DNA from 3 places in the Lysobacter sp. ESA13C genome. Region 1 is predicted to be linked to each of the others. Evidence: riboswitches for the same ligand, from Rfam matches in the RefSeq annotation. Region 1 holds a riboswitch; each other region holds the start of a gene.
The links. A riboswitch is a leader RNA that binds a small molecule or an ion and turns the genes downstream of it on or off. The one in region 1 is predicted to bind cobalamin.
Positions count from the first base shown of each region.

Region 2: it holds a riboswitch for cobalamin, as region 1 does, so the genes downstream of both, LC490_RS14075 (CoA-acylating methylmalonate-semialdehyde dehydrogenase) here and LC490_RS11470 (ribonucleoside-diphosphate reductase subunit alpha) in region 1, are expected to answer to the same signal.
Region 3: it holds a riboswitch for cobalamin, as region 1 does, so the genes downstream of both, btuB (TonB-dependent vitamin B12 receptor) here and LC490_RS11470 (ribonucleoside-diphosphate reductase subunit alpha) in region 1, are expected to answer to the same signal.

Region 1 covers NZ_JAHXYK010000005.1:37,073-41,397, forward strand. Annotated here, with positions in the region: gene LC490_RS11470 (ribonucleoside-diphosphate reductase subunit alpha) at 1-2,295, opposite strand, end outside; cobalamin riboswitch at 2,717-2,940, opposite strand; gene LC490_RS11475 (DUF2339 domain-containing protein) at 3,076-4,325, shown strand, end outside.
Region 2 covers NZ_JAHXYK010000006.1:130,257-134,581, forward strand. Annotated here, with positions in the region: gene LC490_RS14070 (acyl-CoA dehydrogenase family protein) at 1-586, opposite strand, end outside; gene LC490_RS14075 (CoA-acylating methylmalonate-semialdehyde dehydrogenase) at 598-2,112, opposite strand; cobalamin riboswitch at 2,251-2,472, opposite strand; gene LC490_RS14080 (hypothetical protein) at 2,976-3,224, shown strand.
Region 3 covers NZ_JAHXYK010000008.1:84,981-89,305, reverse strand. Annotated here, with positions in the region: gene LC490_RS16780 (phasin family protein) at 1-285, shown strand, start outside; gene bioD (dethiobiotin synthase) at 422-1,153, opposite strand; gene LC490_RS16770 (GAF domain-containing protein) at 1,224-1,706, shown strand; gene LC490_RS16765 (TfoX/Sxy family protein) at 1,703-2,116, shown strand; cobalamin riboswitch at 2,197-2,444, shown strand; gene btuB (TonB-dependent vitamin B12 receptor) at 2,565-4,325, shown strand, end outside.

The DNA.
Region 1 (4,325 bases):
ATCCGTGGTGTATTCCGGCTTCGGTGCGCTGACCGCCGGTGCGCTGACCGTGGTCTTGGCGATCTTGGTGGCCGGACGCGAACGCAGGTAATACGTCGTCTTCAGGCCCTTCTTCCAGGCGTACATGTACATCGAGCTGAGCTGGCCGATGTTCGGGCTTTCGATGAACAGGTTGAGCGATTGGCTCTGGTCGATATAGGCGCCGCGCTCGGCGGCCATGTCGATCAGCGAGCGCATCGGCAGTTCCCAGGCGGTGCGATAGACCTGGCGCAGGGCGTCCGGCACTTCGGTCACCGACTGGATCGAACCTTCGGCCATCTTGATCCGGTCGCGCATCTCCGCGGTCCACAGGCCGAGCTTCTTGAGCTCTTCGACCAGGTACTTGTTGACGACCAGGAAGTCGCCCGACAGGGTCTCGCGCTTGAACAGGTTCGACACTTGCGGCTCGATGCACTCGTAGCAGCCGGCGATCGAGGCGATGGTCGCGGTCGGCGCGATCGCGATCAGCAGCGAGTTGCGCAGGCCGTGCTCGGCGATGCGCTTGCGCAGCGCGTCCCAACGCTCGGGCTGCGACGGGGTCACGCCCCAGGCCTCGAACTGCAGTTCGCCGACCGAAGCGCGGGTGTCGGCGAAGGACGGGTGCTTGCCGTGTTCCATCGCCAGCTCGTTCGACGCCGACAGGGCATGGAAGTAGATCGCTTCGGCGATCTCCTGGGCGAGCTTGCGCGCGGGTTCCGAATCGAACGGCAAGCGCAGCTTGAAGAACACGTCCTGCAGGCCCATCGAGCCCAGGCCGACCGGGCGCCACTTGAGGTTGGCGCGGCGCGCGGTCTCGATCGGGTAGAAGTTCAGGTCGATCACGCGGTCGAGCTGGCGCACGGCCAGGCGCACAGTCTCGGCAAGTTTGTCGAAATCGAACGCGCCCTTGCCATCCTCGTACATCTCGACGTGGTGCGAGAGGTTGATCGAGCCCAGGTTGCACACCGCAGTCTCGTCCTGCGAGGTGACCTCGAGGATTTCGGTGCACAGGTTCGACAGGTGGATGACGTTGCCGTCGCGCAGGGTCTGGTTGGAGGCGCGGTTGGACTTGTCCTTGAAGTTCATCCAGCCGTTGCCGGTCTGCGCCAGGGTGCGCATCATCCGGCCGTAGATGTCGCGCGCCTTGACCTTCTTGGTCGCCAGGCCGGCCGCTTCGGCGGCGTGATAGGCGCGGTCGAAGGCTTCGCCCCACAGGTCGGTCAGCTGCGGCACCTTGGACGGATCGAACAGCGACCAGTCGGCGTCGGCCTCGACGCGGCGCATGAATTCGTCGGGAATCCAGTTGGCGAGGTTGAGGTTGTGGGTGCGGCGCGCTTCGTCGCCGGTGTTGTCGCGCAGTTCGAGGAACTCCTCGACGTCGGCGTGCCACGGCTCCAGGTAGACGCAGGCCGCGCCCTTGCGCTTGCCGCCCTGGTTGACCGCGGCGACCGAGGCGTCGAGGGTCTTCAGCCACGGCACGATGCCGTTGCTGAGTCCGTTGGTCGAGCGGATCAGCGAACCGCGCGAACGGATGCGGGTGTAGCTCAGGCCGATGCCGCCGCTGAACTTGCTGAGCTTGGCCACGTCCATGTAGCGCTTGTAGATCGCTTCCAGCGAGTCGTCGGGCGAATCGAGCAGGAAGCAGCTCGACAACTGCTCGTGGGTGGTGCCGGCGTTGAACAGGGTCGGCGAGCTCGGGATGTAGTCGAGCTGGGCCATGCGCCGGTACAGGGCGAGTGCGTCGCCGACGTCTTCGCTCAGCGCGCAGGCGATGCGCAGGAAGAATTGCTGCGGGGTCTCGATGACGGTGCGCGCGGTCGGATGGCGCAGCAGGTAGCGGTCGTACAGGGTGCGCAGGCCGAAGTAGTCGAACTTGGCGTCGAGGTTGCGGTCGATCGCGTCGTTGAGCTTGCGCGCATTGGCCTGGACGAAGTCGAGCAGGCGCTGGTTGATCAGGCCCAGGTCGAAGCCGCGCTGGACCGACTGCGAGAACGCATGGATCTCGATGCCGGCGACTTCCTTCTCGATCACGCCGGCGAGCAGACGCGCGGCGAGGCGGCCGTATTCGGGTTCTTCGGCGGTCAGCAGGGCGGCGGTGCGGATCGACAGCTCGTCGAGCTCGCGCGTGGTCGCGCCGTCGTACAGGCCGGAGATGGTGCGGGTGGCCACGCGCATCGGGTCGACGGCGTACAGGTTCTCGCCGCTGCGGGTCACCGCGCGCACGATCTTGTTCAGGTCGACCGGCTCGCGGCGGCCGTTGCGCTTGGTCACGCTCATGGTCAGGTTGGCCGCGGGCGGGGTCAGCGCGAAGCCGGTATCGGCTTGCGGGTCGCGGGCGGGTTTGGCGGCAGTGTCGGCGGCGGGGGAGGCGGCGGACGATTCGGGTGCGAGCGTGGTCATGGCGTAACTCCGGGGCGTGGGTGCACGGGTCGCCGACCTTCCCGCGAAGGGCGACGCGCGGAGAACGCGGACGCGCCAGCGACGACCGGCCGCGCAGCGGCGTCGTCGATGGCACGGCCGTGCCCCCGCGGGCGCGGAACTCGGGAGCTTGCAGGCGAGGTGTCGCGCGGCCCGAGACGGGCGCATCCCGCGTCGGCGCGCGTGGCGGCGCCGCAACGGAACGAGCACGACGGCGGAGCCATCGTGCTGCGACACCGGCCGTCTTCCCCCGAAGACTCCTGGGCCGGTACCGCGCGGTGTGCAACGCGCGGCTGTCGGCAGGTCTTCGGGCTCGGGACACGACGACTCGCGTCTCCTACTGGCTACCGCTTCCCAGACGCGAGGCGCGTCCAGTGCTTGGTAGCGTTCGTTTCCCATACCGCTGCGGGGCAGCGCCGGCTTTGGACGCCGCGCTGGCTGCGTCCTTACCGGCTTCCCTATTGAGCCAATCTCGCGATCGGCACCGACGGGCACAACATAGTGTGGTTTATCGATTCCGTCAACGCGATATGTGGTGAACAAGCTGTGTATAGAATGCGTGAAGCCTTGTCCTTCAAGGCTTGCGGCTTGGTGTAACGTTCGTGACCAAGCGCACGATGCACGGAACAGGGACGGGTGATGGAAGCACTGATCGTTTTAGTGGCACTGGGGTTGTTGCTGGTGCCGATCCTGCTCGTGGTGGCGCTGGTGCAAGTCGCCGGATTGAAGTCGCGCGTGTCCGAGCTCGAGCGTCGCGTGGCGCAGCAGGCCGAGTCGTTGAGCGCTGCGAGATCCGCCCACCGCGGGGACGAGACCCTGGCCGAGCGGATCGCGCGCGAAACGCCGCCGCCGACAGCGCAGGCGGTCCGTCCGCCGCGGCCCGTCGTTTCCGCGGCCGCTCCTCCCACGACCGCGCCACCGCATACCGTTCCGCCGGTCTCGGCGCCGCCGCCGACCACGAGCGTGCCGCCGCCGATGCCGCAAGACGCCGCCGCCCGCCCGGTCGCCGCGCGCGTCGCGCCCGCAGCCGCGCGCGCACCCGCCGCACCGCCGCCGCCGGACGTGTTCACCGTCGCCGCGCGCTGGCTGCGGCGCTGGTTCACCGAAGGCAACGTGCCGGTCAAGGTCGGCATGCTGGTGTTGTTCGCCGGCGTCGCCGCGTTGTTGAAGTACGCGACCGACCAGGGCTGGCTGCACCTGCCGATCGAACTGCGCCTGGCCGGCGTCGCCCTGGCGGCGATGGCCGGGCTGGTGTTCGGTTGGCGCCAGCGCGAGCGCAAGCGCAGCTTCGCCCTGAGCCTGCAGGGCGGCGCCATCGGCGTGCTGCTGTTGGTGGTGTTCGCGGCGTTCAAGCTGTACCAGCTGATGCCGGCCGGCGCGGCGTTCGCGCTCAGCGTGGTGCTGGTGGCCGGCGCCGGCGTGCTGGCGGTGAAGCAGAACGCGATGGCGCTGGCGGTGTTCGCGATCCTCGCCGGCTTCCTCGCGCCGATCTGGCTGTCGACCGGTTCCGGCAACCACGTCGCCCTGTTCGGTTACTACGCCGTGCTCAATGCCGGCATCTTCGCCATCGCCTGGTGGCGACCGTGGCGCGTGCTCAACCTGCTCGGCTTCGTCTTCACCTGGGGCATCGGCACCTTGTGGGGCGTGCTCAAGTACCGCCCCGAGCATTTCTCCACCACCGAGCCCTTTCTGCTGCTGTTCTTCGCCTTCTATCTGTTGATCCCGGTGCTGTATGCGCGCAAGCGTCCGGCCGGGCGCCGCGACCTCATCGACGGCTGCCTGGTGTTCGGCACGCCGCTGGTCGCGTTCTCGCTGCAGGCCGGTTTGCTCGAAGGCGAGCGCATGCCGCTGGCGTTCTGCGCGCTGGGGCTGGGCGCGTTGTACGCAGC
Region 2 (4,325 bases), on a different contig from region 1:
TGTCGGCCGGCACCGCGAACGCGCTGATGCCGCGTGCGCCGTCGCCGCCGGTGCGCGCCATTACCACCAGCATGTCGGTGGCGCCCGCGCCGGAAATGAAGGCCTTGGCGCCGTTGATCAGGTAATGATCGCCGTCGCGCTCGGCGCGGGTGCGCAGGGACGCGGCATCGGAGCCGGCCCCGGGTTCGGTCAGGCAGTACGACGCCAGGTATTCGCCGGAGGCTAACCGAGGCCCCCAGAGGTCGCGCACGGCGGGCGAGGCGTGCGCGGTCAGCATCCAGGTGGCCATGTTGTGGATGCTGATGAACGCCGCCGTCGACGGATCGAGCGCGGCCAGTTCCTCGAACACGACCACCGCATCGAGCCGGGTCAGGCCCGAGCCGCCGGCGGCCTCGTCGACGTACAAGCCGCAGAAACCGAGCTCGCCGGCCTTGCCGATGGCCTCGCGCGGGAAGATGCCTTGCGCGTCCCAGTGCGCCGCGTGCGGCGCCAGTTCGGCCAGGGCGAAATCGCGCGCGGCCTCGCGGAAGGCGAGCTGGTCTTCGCCGAGCTGCGATGGCGGTGGACTGACCGCCTGCAGGTTCATGACGGCGGCCATCACTTCAGACTGATCGTGGTGTTGACGCCGTGGCCGAGCGTGTCGTCGTCGAACCAACGCGCGGTGACCGTCTTGGTCTGGGTGTAGAACATCACCACTTGCTTGCCGTAGGGGCCGAGGTCGCCGAGCTTGGAGGCGCGCGAGCCGGTGAACGAGAACAGCGGCACCGGCACCGGGATCGGCACGTTGATGCCGACCTGGCCGACGTCGATGTCTTCCTGGAAGCGGCGCGCGGCCGCGCCGGATTGGGTGAACAGGGCGGTGCCGTTGCCGTTGGGATTGGCGTTGATCAGGTCGATCGCGGCTTCCAGGGTGTCGGCGGCGAGCACGATCAGTACCGGGCCGAAGATCTCTTCGTCGTAGATGCGCATGCCGGGCTCGACCCCGGAGAAGATCGTCGGGCCGACGAAGTTGCCGCGCTCGAAACCCGGCACGGACGGCTTGCGGCCGTCGAGTTCGAGCCTCGCGCCTTGCTCGACGCCGGAGGCGATCAGGCTTTCGACGCGTTCGCGCGCAGCGCAGGAAATCACCGGGCCGACATCGGTGCCGGGCTCGGTGCCGGCATTGACCTTGAGCGTGCGCGCCTTGGCGACCAGCTCGGGGATCCAGGCCTGTGCTTCGCCGACCAGCACCGCGGTGGAAGCGGCCATGCAACGTTGCCCGGCGGCGCCGAACGCTGCGCCGGCGAGGGCGTTGAGGGTTTGCTCCTTGTTGGCGTCCGGCAGCACCACCGCGTGATTCTTCGCGCCCATCATGCACTGCACGCGCTTGCCCGCCAGCGAAGCGCGGTTGTAAACATGGGTGCCGACCTTGGTCGAACCGACGAAGGACACCGCCTTGATGTCGGGGTGGTCGCAGATCGCATTGACCACGTCTTCGCCGCCGTGGACGACGTTGAGCACGCCCTTGGGCACGCCGGCCTGCAGCGCCAGTTCGACCAGGCGCATCGTCACCAGCGGGTCCTGTTCGGACGGCTTGAGCACGAAGGTGTTGCCGGTGGCGATGGCCATCGGGAACATCCACAGCGGAATCATCGCCGGGAAGTTGAACGGGGTGATGCCGGCGCAGACGCCGAGCGGTTGCAACAGGGTGTAGGTGTCGACGCCGCCGGCGACGTTGTTGGCCAACTCGCCGAGTTGCAGGTTGCCGATCGCCGCCGCGTGCTCGACCACTTCCAGACCGCGGAATACGTCGCCTTCGGCGTCGGCCAGGGTCTTGCCTTGTTCGGCGGTGAGGATCGCGGCGAGCTCGCCCATGTGCTCGCGGATCAGTTGCTGGTACTTGAGGAAGATGCGCGCGCGCGCGCCGATCGGGGTCTTGCGCCAGCTCTTGAAGGCCTGTTGCGCCGAACGCACCGCGGCGTCGACTTCGTCCGCAGTCGCGAACGGCACCCGCGCCAGCACCGCCTGTGTAGCCGGGTTGACGACATCGCGCCATTGTTGGGATCGGGATTCGACGAATGCACCGTCGATCAGCAGCTTGACCGTCGCGACTTCGGTCGCGACGCGATTCATATCGTTCATTGTTTCAGCTCCGTGTCGCTCACCCGCGTGACGGGGATTGCGGAGCAAGACAAGTCGGTTCCACGCAACGGACATCCGCGTCGAGCCAGCCCGTCCGGTTGCCCACCGCAACACCCGAGGATGGCATCGCATGCGATGCCCGCCACTGGCCGGTCTCCGGGCTTGCGAGCGATGCGGAGCGATCCGCATCACCCCGACACCTTCCCGCGAAATCGCAGTGGTATTGAGTCGGGTGTTCTCGCCTACCGTTGCGGGGGCAGCGCCGGAATGGAGTCTGTCGACTCGCACCGGCTTCCCGTTTCACCCTGCTCGCCGGTACGGCGGCAGGACACCTGTGGCCGGCGGAGTGTAGGCGTCGGATCGAAAGCGGACAAGCTGCGCTGCGCAAAGCTGCGCGCTTGCTCGCACGACGGCATGGTCGGATTGCTTCGAACGCCGCATTCATCTTGTCGTCGCGCGTATGTGTGACGCCTCTGCACGGCACCGCACCACGGCGAATGGAATGCATCGCGACGAATGCGCCCTGTTCGCTTGCTTGCGTAGGAGATCGCGTTCGCCTGTGTGCGAGGCTCGGGCGAAACGCCGGGCATCGCTCGATACTGTGATGGGTAGCGTGTATTCCTGGAAACGATGCGGGCGAAATGACTGGTGCGGCGGGGGCTGCTGTGACTGGGGCATCCGGATCGGCATGGGCGCATCGCCACGATGGGGAGCATCGGTGGCGGTGGATGGGTTCGTCGTCGAGCGTCGGCGCTGAAGCATCCCGCGGGCAGTGGCCGCTCGGGTGACATTCGCATGCCGTTGCAAGATCATGGCGAGAGCGCAATACGGCATTCCTGAAGGAGCGGCACCCGATGACCAACCGTGAACGACGCAACGGCACCGAGCAGGCCAGTGCCGTGGCCTTGCGCGCAGGGCTGACCCGCGAGCAACTGGACGCGTTGACGACCCTGGAGCATTTCCGCTGGGAACTGCGTTTCGTTCGGCGGCCGCTGTTCCTGGAGCCGATTCCGGTGGTATTCCATCCCGATGGCGAGCGTTACGCGGTGTTGGAGGCGGATGGTTCGCTCAATGAGAACCCGGGGTTCGAGATACGCCGCTGAGGGGGTTGCCGGTGGCGCGGGTTGGTTCGTGTCCGTGGCATCGCGGTGGGGGCTCTGAGGGTAGGAGCGGCGTCCTACTGGATTTCCTCCGGTCACAAGCCGCGACCGCGGGATGCGCAGAGGCGACAGCGCCGATATCGCTCATCGAAGCAGCGTGCCTTCGCGGGAGTAGGAGCGGCGCGAGCCGCGACCGCGCTCTTGCGATCTCGCCGCGCATCGTTCAAGCGAGATCAGGATCAGGATCAAACGCCAAAAGCTTCCGCCACTAAAGCGGCGGCTAACTTTCTTTTGTCTAAAGCAACAAAAGAAAGTCACCAAAGAAAAATGCTTTTGTTTTGAATCACAAGCCCGCATGATCGATGCCAACGCAGGGCTTTTTCATACGGGACATCCCTGTCCCGATGAAAAACGGCCTGCATCCATGCAGGCCGCCCTTCGGGTCTTCTGTTGCCTTCGCTAGTGCGAGACGTCGCACAACAACAGCCAAGGCCAAAGCCACGACCGAGGCCGGGACTTGACGCCGCCTGCGAAATATCGTCGCCATCCACAGTTCGTGGTCGCGGCTCACGTTGTTCCTACCCTTAGAGCGAGATTCGTCGTTGCCGTTGCCATTGAGAAGCTTGGCGTAGCCATGCACTGGCGAGACCAATGGAGACCCGGAGGGCGGCGCGCAAGGATGCGCGCCGTTTTTCATCGGGACAGAGATGTCCCGTATGAAAAATCCCTGCGTCGGCATCGAACGTGCGGGCCTGTGATTCAAAAGAAAAGCATTTTTCTTTGGTTACCTTTCTTTTGTTGCTTATGACAAAAGAAAGTAACCCGCCGCTTTAGTGGCGGAAGCTTTTAGCGTTTGATCTGGATGTTGATCCTGCGGGACCGATACGCCGCGAGAGCACCACAGCGTGATCGCGGCTCGCGCCGCTCCTACCCCGCGACAAAATGCCGCTTCGCTGGGTGGTATCGGCGTTGTCGCCTCTGCGCGTCCCGCGGTCGCGGCTCACGCCGCTCCTACATTGGGGGGGGGCGCCGCACAGCGTCGCTCGGGGCCTGCGCAGAGTCTGCATGTGTAGGAGCGACGTGAGTCGAGGCCTCGCGGCGTAT
Region 3 (4,325 bases), on a different contig from region 1:
GTCAACGCCACTTTCGCTTTCTTCGGTGAAGCCGCCGAAGCCCGCGACCTGGAAGCCTTCAAGACCCTGTGGCCGAAGGGCGCGCAGATCGCTCGCGAAAACGTCGAGCGCGCTGTCAGCACCGGCCAGGAAGCTTTCGGCCGCACCGTGAAGACCAACGAAGCGATCGCCGAGTTGGCCAAGTCGCAGATCGAAACCGCTGCCAAGGCCACCCAGGCCAACGTCGAGAAGGCCGCCAAGGCCGCGGCGAAGGCGACGGCTCCGGCTGCTGCCGCGACCAAGTAAGCGCACCGTCTCTCTCTCCGGCCGTCATGGCGGATACGAAAAACCCGGCAGCTTCGGCTGCCGGGTTTTTTGTTGCCCGCGATTCGGCCTTCGCCGTCGCCACGGATCGCAGGCGGACTGCAGAGCGATCGCCGCGCTAGGACAACGGCTGCAAGCGCCCCGCCAGGGCCTGCGGATCGGGCGAAGCGAGATACGGCAGACGCCCCCAGCACGGCACCGGCAGACGCCGGCACAGGATCTCGAAGTTGTCGTCGGCGCGCGCCATCTGCGGGTCGATGTCGTTGGCGATCCAGCCGACCAGGCGGGCGCCGTCGGCCTGGATCGCGCGCGCACTCAAACGCGCGTGATTGATCGCGCCCAGGCGCAGGCCGACCACCAACACCACCGGCAGGTCCAGCGCGCGCACCAGGTCGATCTGGTCGAGCGTGGCGCTGATCGGCGCGGCCCAACCGCCGACGCCTTCGACCACCACCGTGTCCGACTGCGCCGCCAAGCGCGCATGCGCGGCGAGGATCGTCGCGAGCGCGATCTCGACGCCGGCCTGCGCGGCGGCGAGTTCCGGCGCCAACGGCTGCGGCAAGGCGTAGGGATTGACGTCGTCGTAGTGCGGTCTCGGCGCACTGGCCGCTTGCAACAGCAAGGCGTCCTCGTTGCGCCAACCCTCGGGCGTGCGTTCGCAACCGCTCGCCACCGGCTTCATGCCGACCGCGCGCAGCCCGCGCGCGCGCAAGGCGTGCAACAAGCTCGCGCTGGCCACCGACTTGCCGATGCCGGTGTCGGTGCCGGTGACGAACACGCCGCGCGGAAACACCGCGGACGCGGCCGTTGGTCGGGAGCCGGCCTCCACCGGGGGCTGGGTGTGACTCATCTCGCGCTTTTCCCTGGGGCGTGGAGTCCACCATGGTAGTGGCGGCGGATGCCGCTGTTACACTCCGATGATGTTTAAAACCTCCGCACTATCGGGCGACAAGCCCGAGCAATACGCGCAGCTGCTCGCCCAGGCGCGCGGTTTGCTCGACGGCGAACGCGACCGTATCGCCAATGCCGCCAACCTGTCGGCGTTGGTCAGCCATGCCCTGCCGGAACTCAACTGGGTCGGCTTCTATTTCTACGACGGCGAAGAACTCGTGGTCGGCCCGTTCCAGGGCTTGCCGGCGTGCGTGCGCATTCCGCTCGACAAGGGCGTGTGCGGCGCGGCCGCCTCGACCCGCCAGACCCAACGCGTCGCCGACGTGCACGCCTTCCCCGGCCACATCGCCTGCGATGCCGCCTCGCGTTCGGAAGTGGTGGTGCCGCTGGTCCACGGCGATTCCCTGATCGGCGTGTTCGACCTCGACAGCCCGGTTCCGGACCGTTTCGATGCCGACGACCAGGCCGGCCTGGAAGCGCTGGCGCGCGTGTACGTGGAGGCGCTGGCATGACCGCGCCGAAGATGCGCAACATCGGCCCCAAGAGCGCGGCCTGGCTGCGCCAGGTCGGCCTGCGCACGCACGAGGACATCTCCGCGATCGGCACGGTCGAGGCCTTCATGCGCGTCAAGCGCGCCGGCTTCAAGCCGACGCTCAACCTGCTGTACGCGATCGAAGGCGCGCTGCTGGACTGCCATTGGCAGGAGATCAGCGACGAACGCCGACAACAGCTGATCCAGGCCGCCGAAGCCGCGACCGCGCTGCTGCCGCCGCCGCGCAACAAGCCGGCCGCCGCGCCGGTGCACACCACCGTGCACGCCGAAGAACGCCACGACGCATTCGAGGGCGGCGGTCTGGACGGCAACGGCCTGGACGACGACGACCGCCCCGGCGGCCACGACGAGGACGACGGGCGCGACTGAGCCCGTCGGCGCCGCTGCGCCCCCTCCGGCCGGCCGCTCCGCCCGCCCGCGGCTTTGGCCCCGGGCGCCGGCTTCGCGTAGACTGCGCACCGCTTCAAGGTGACCCGGCGGCTTTCTCCATCGCCGGGTTGAAACGGGAAGCCGGTGACGCGCCCTCTCCTGCGGGAGGATCGGCGCCAGTCCGGCACTGCCCCCGCAACGGTAAGCAAGACAGATCGCGGCAACCGCCACTGTGCTCGGCACGGGAAGGCGCCGCGATCGGCAGCCCGACCCCGCGTCGGCGCTGCGCTTGCGAGTCCGGAGACCGGCCTTGAGGCGCCACAGGTTGCGATGCGGAGGGCGTCGCGGCGGCTGCTATCCGGCTGTCTGCACGGCCCGCTGCCTCCTCGCAACCGCCTTCCGCCGTCGTCGTCGCGCGCCTCCGGGTGCGCGCGCTGGAGCTTTACCCATGTCCGCCCCGAACACGTACGCCCTGAATCTGTCGCTTGCCATCGCCTGTGCGCTGGCGCTGCCCACCGCCGCCCTCGCCGCTCCGGCCGGCGACGCCACCGACCTCGACGAGGTGGTGGTCACCGCCAACCGCACCGCGGTCAGCGTCAACGACACCCTGACCCCGGTCGACGTGCTCGACCGCGAGACCATCCAGCGCAGCCAGGCGCGCGACCTCAACGACCTGCTGCGCGGCCGCGCCGGCATCAGCATTTCCAACCAGGGCGGCGCCGGCAAGCTCACCACCCTGTTCCTGCGCGGCAGCGAGTCCGACCACGTGTTGGTGCTGGTCGACGGCATCCGCGTCGGCTCGCCGACCTCGGGCCTGGCCGCGCTGCAAGACCTGCCGCTGGCACTGATCGACCGCATCGAGATCGTGCGCGGCCCGCGTTCGAGCCTGTACGGCGCCGACGCCATTGGCGGCGTGATCCAGGTGTTCACCCGCCGCGAGAAGCAGGGCTTCGCCCCGCGCGTGCACGTCGGCGGCGGCAGCAACGACAGCCTCGAATTCGGCACCGGCTTCGGCGGTCGCAGCGAGCGCGGCTGGTTCGGCGCCGACTACAGCTTCCGCAAGACCGAGGGCATCAACGCCTGCCGCGGCGCCGGCTTCCCGGTGTTCGCCGGCTGCTTCACCGACGAGCCCGACCGCGACGGTTACGAAAACCACGCCCTGTCGCTGCGCGGCGGCCTCGAGTTCAACGAACAGTGGAGCATCGAAGGCCAGGCGCTGCGCGCGGAAGGCGAGAACGATTACGACGGCAGCTTCGTCAACCGCTCCGAGACCGTGCAGCAGGTGATCGGCGGCAAGCTGCAATGGCGTCCGTCGGAAACCATCCACCTGCAGTTGCTGGCCGGCCGCAACGTCGACAGCTCGGATAATTTCCTCGGCGAAGTGCCAATGGGGTTCTTCAAGACCGATCGCGACAGTGCGACCTTGCAGGGCGACTTCACCCTGGCCGAAGGCCACGTGCTGACCGCGGGCTTCGATTGGCTGCGCGACCGCGTCGACAGCGACACCGTGTACGACGAAAGCGAGCGCGACAACAAGGCCGGCTTCGTCCAGTACCAGGGCCGCTTCGGCGCGCAGTCGTTCGAGGCCAGCCTGCGCCGCGACGACAACGAACAGTTCGGCGGCCACACCACCGGCGGCGCGGCCTGGGGCCTGAACTTCGCCGAGCGCTGGCGCGTCACCGTCGGCTACGGCACCGCGTTCAAGGCGCCGACCTTCAACGAGCTGTATTACCCGTTCTTCGGCAACGCGACCCTGCGCCCGGAAGAGTCCAAGACCTGGGAGCTCGGCCTGGCCTATCGCGGCGAGCGTTTCAACGCCCGCATCGACGGCTTCGACACCCGCGCCGACGATCTGATTACCTACGACTCGTCGATCAACCTGCCCAACAACATCGACCGCGCGCGCATGCGCGGCGCCGAGATCGGCATCGACACCACGTTCGCGCAATGGACCTTGGCGGCGAGCGCCAGCGTCCTGGACACCGAGAACCGCGTCGGCTTCTACCGCGGCAACGACCTGCCGCGCCGCGCCAAGCACAGCGCCCGCATCGACCTGGACCGCAGCTTCGGCAAGTTCCGCTTCGGTGCGACCGCGGTCGGCTCGGGTTCGCGCTACGACGACGTCGCCAACAGCACCCGCCTGGGCGGCTACGGCACCCTCGACCTGCGCGCCGAGTACGCGATCACCCCCGCGCTGAGTCTGCAGGCG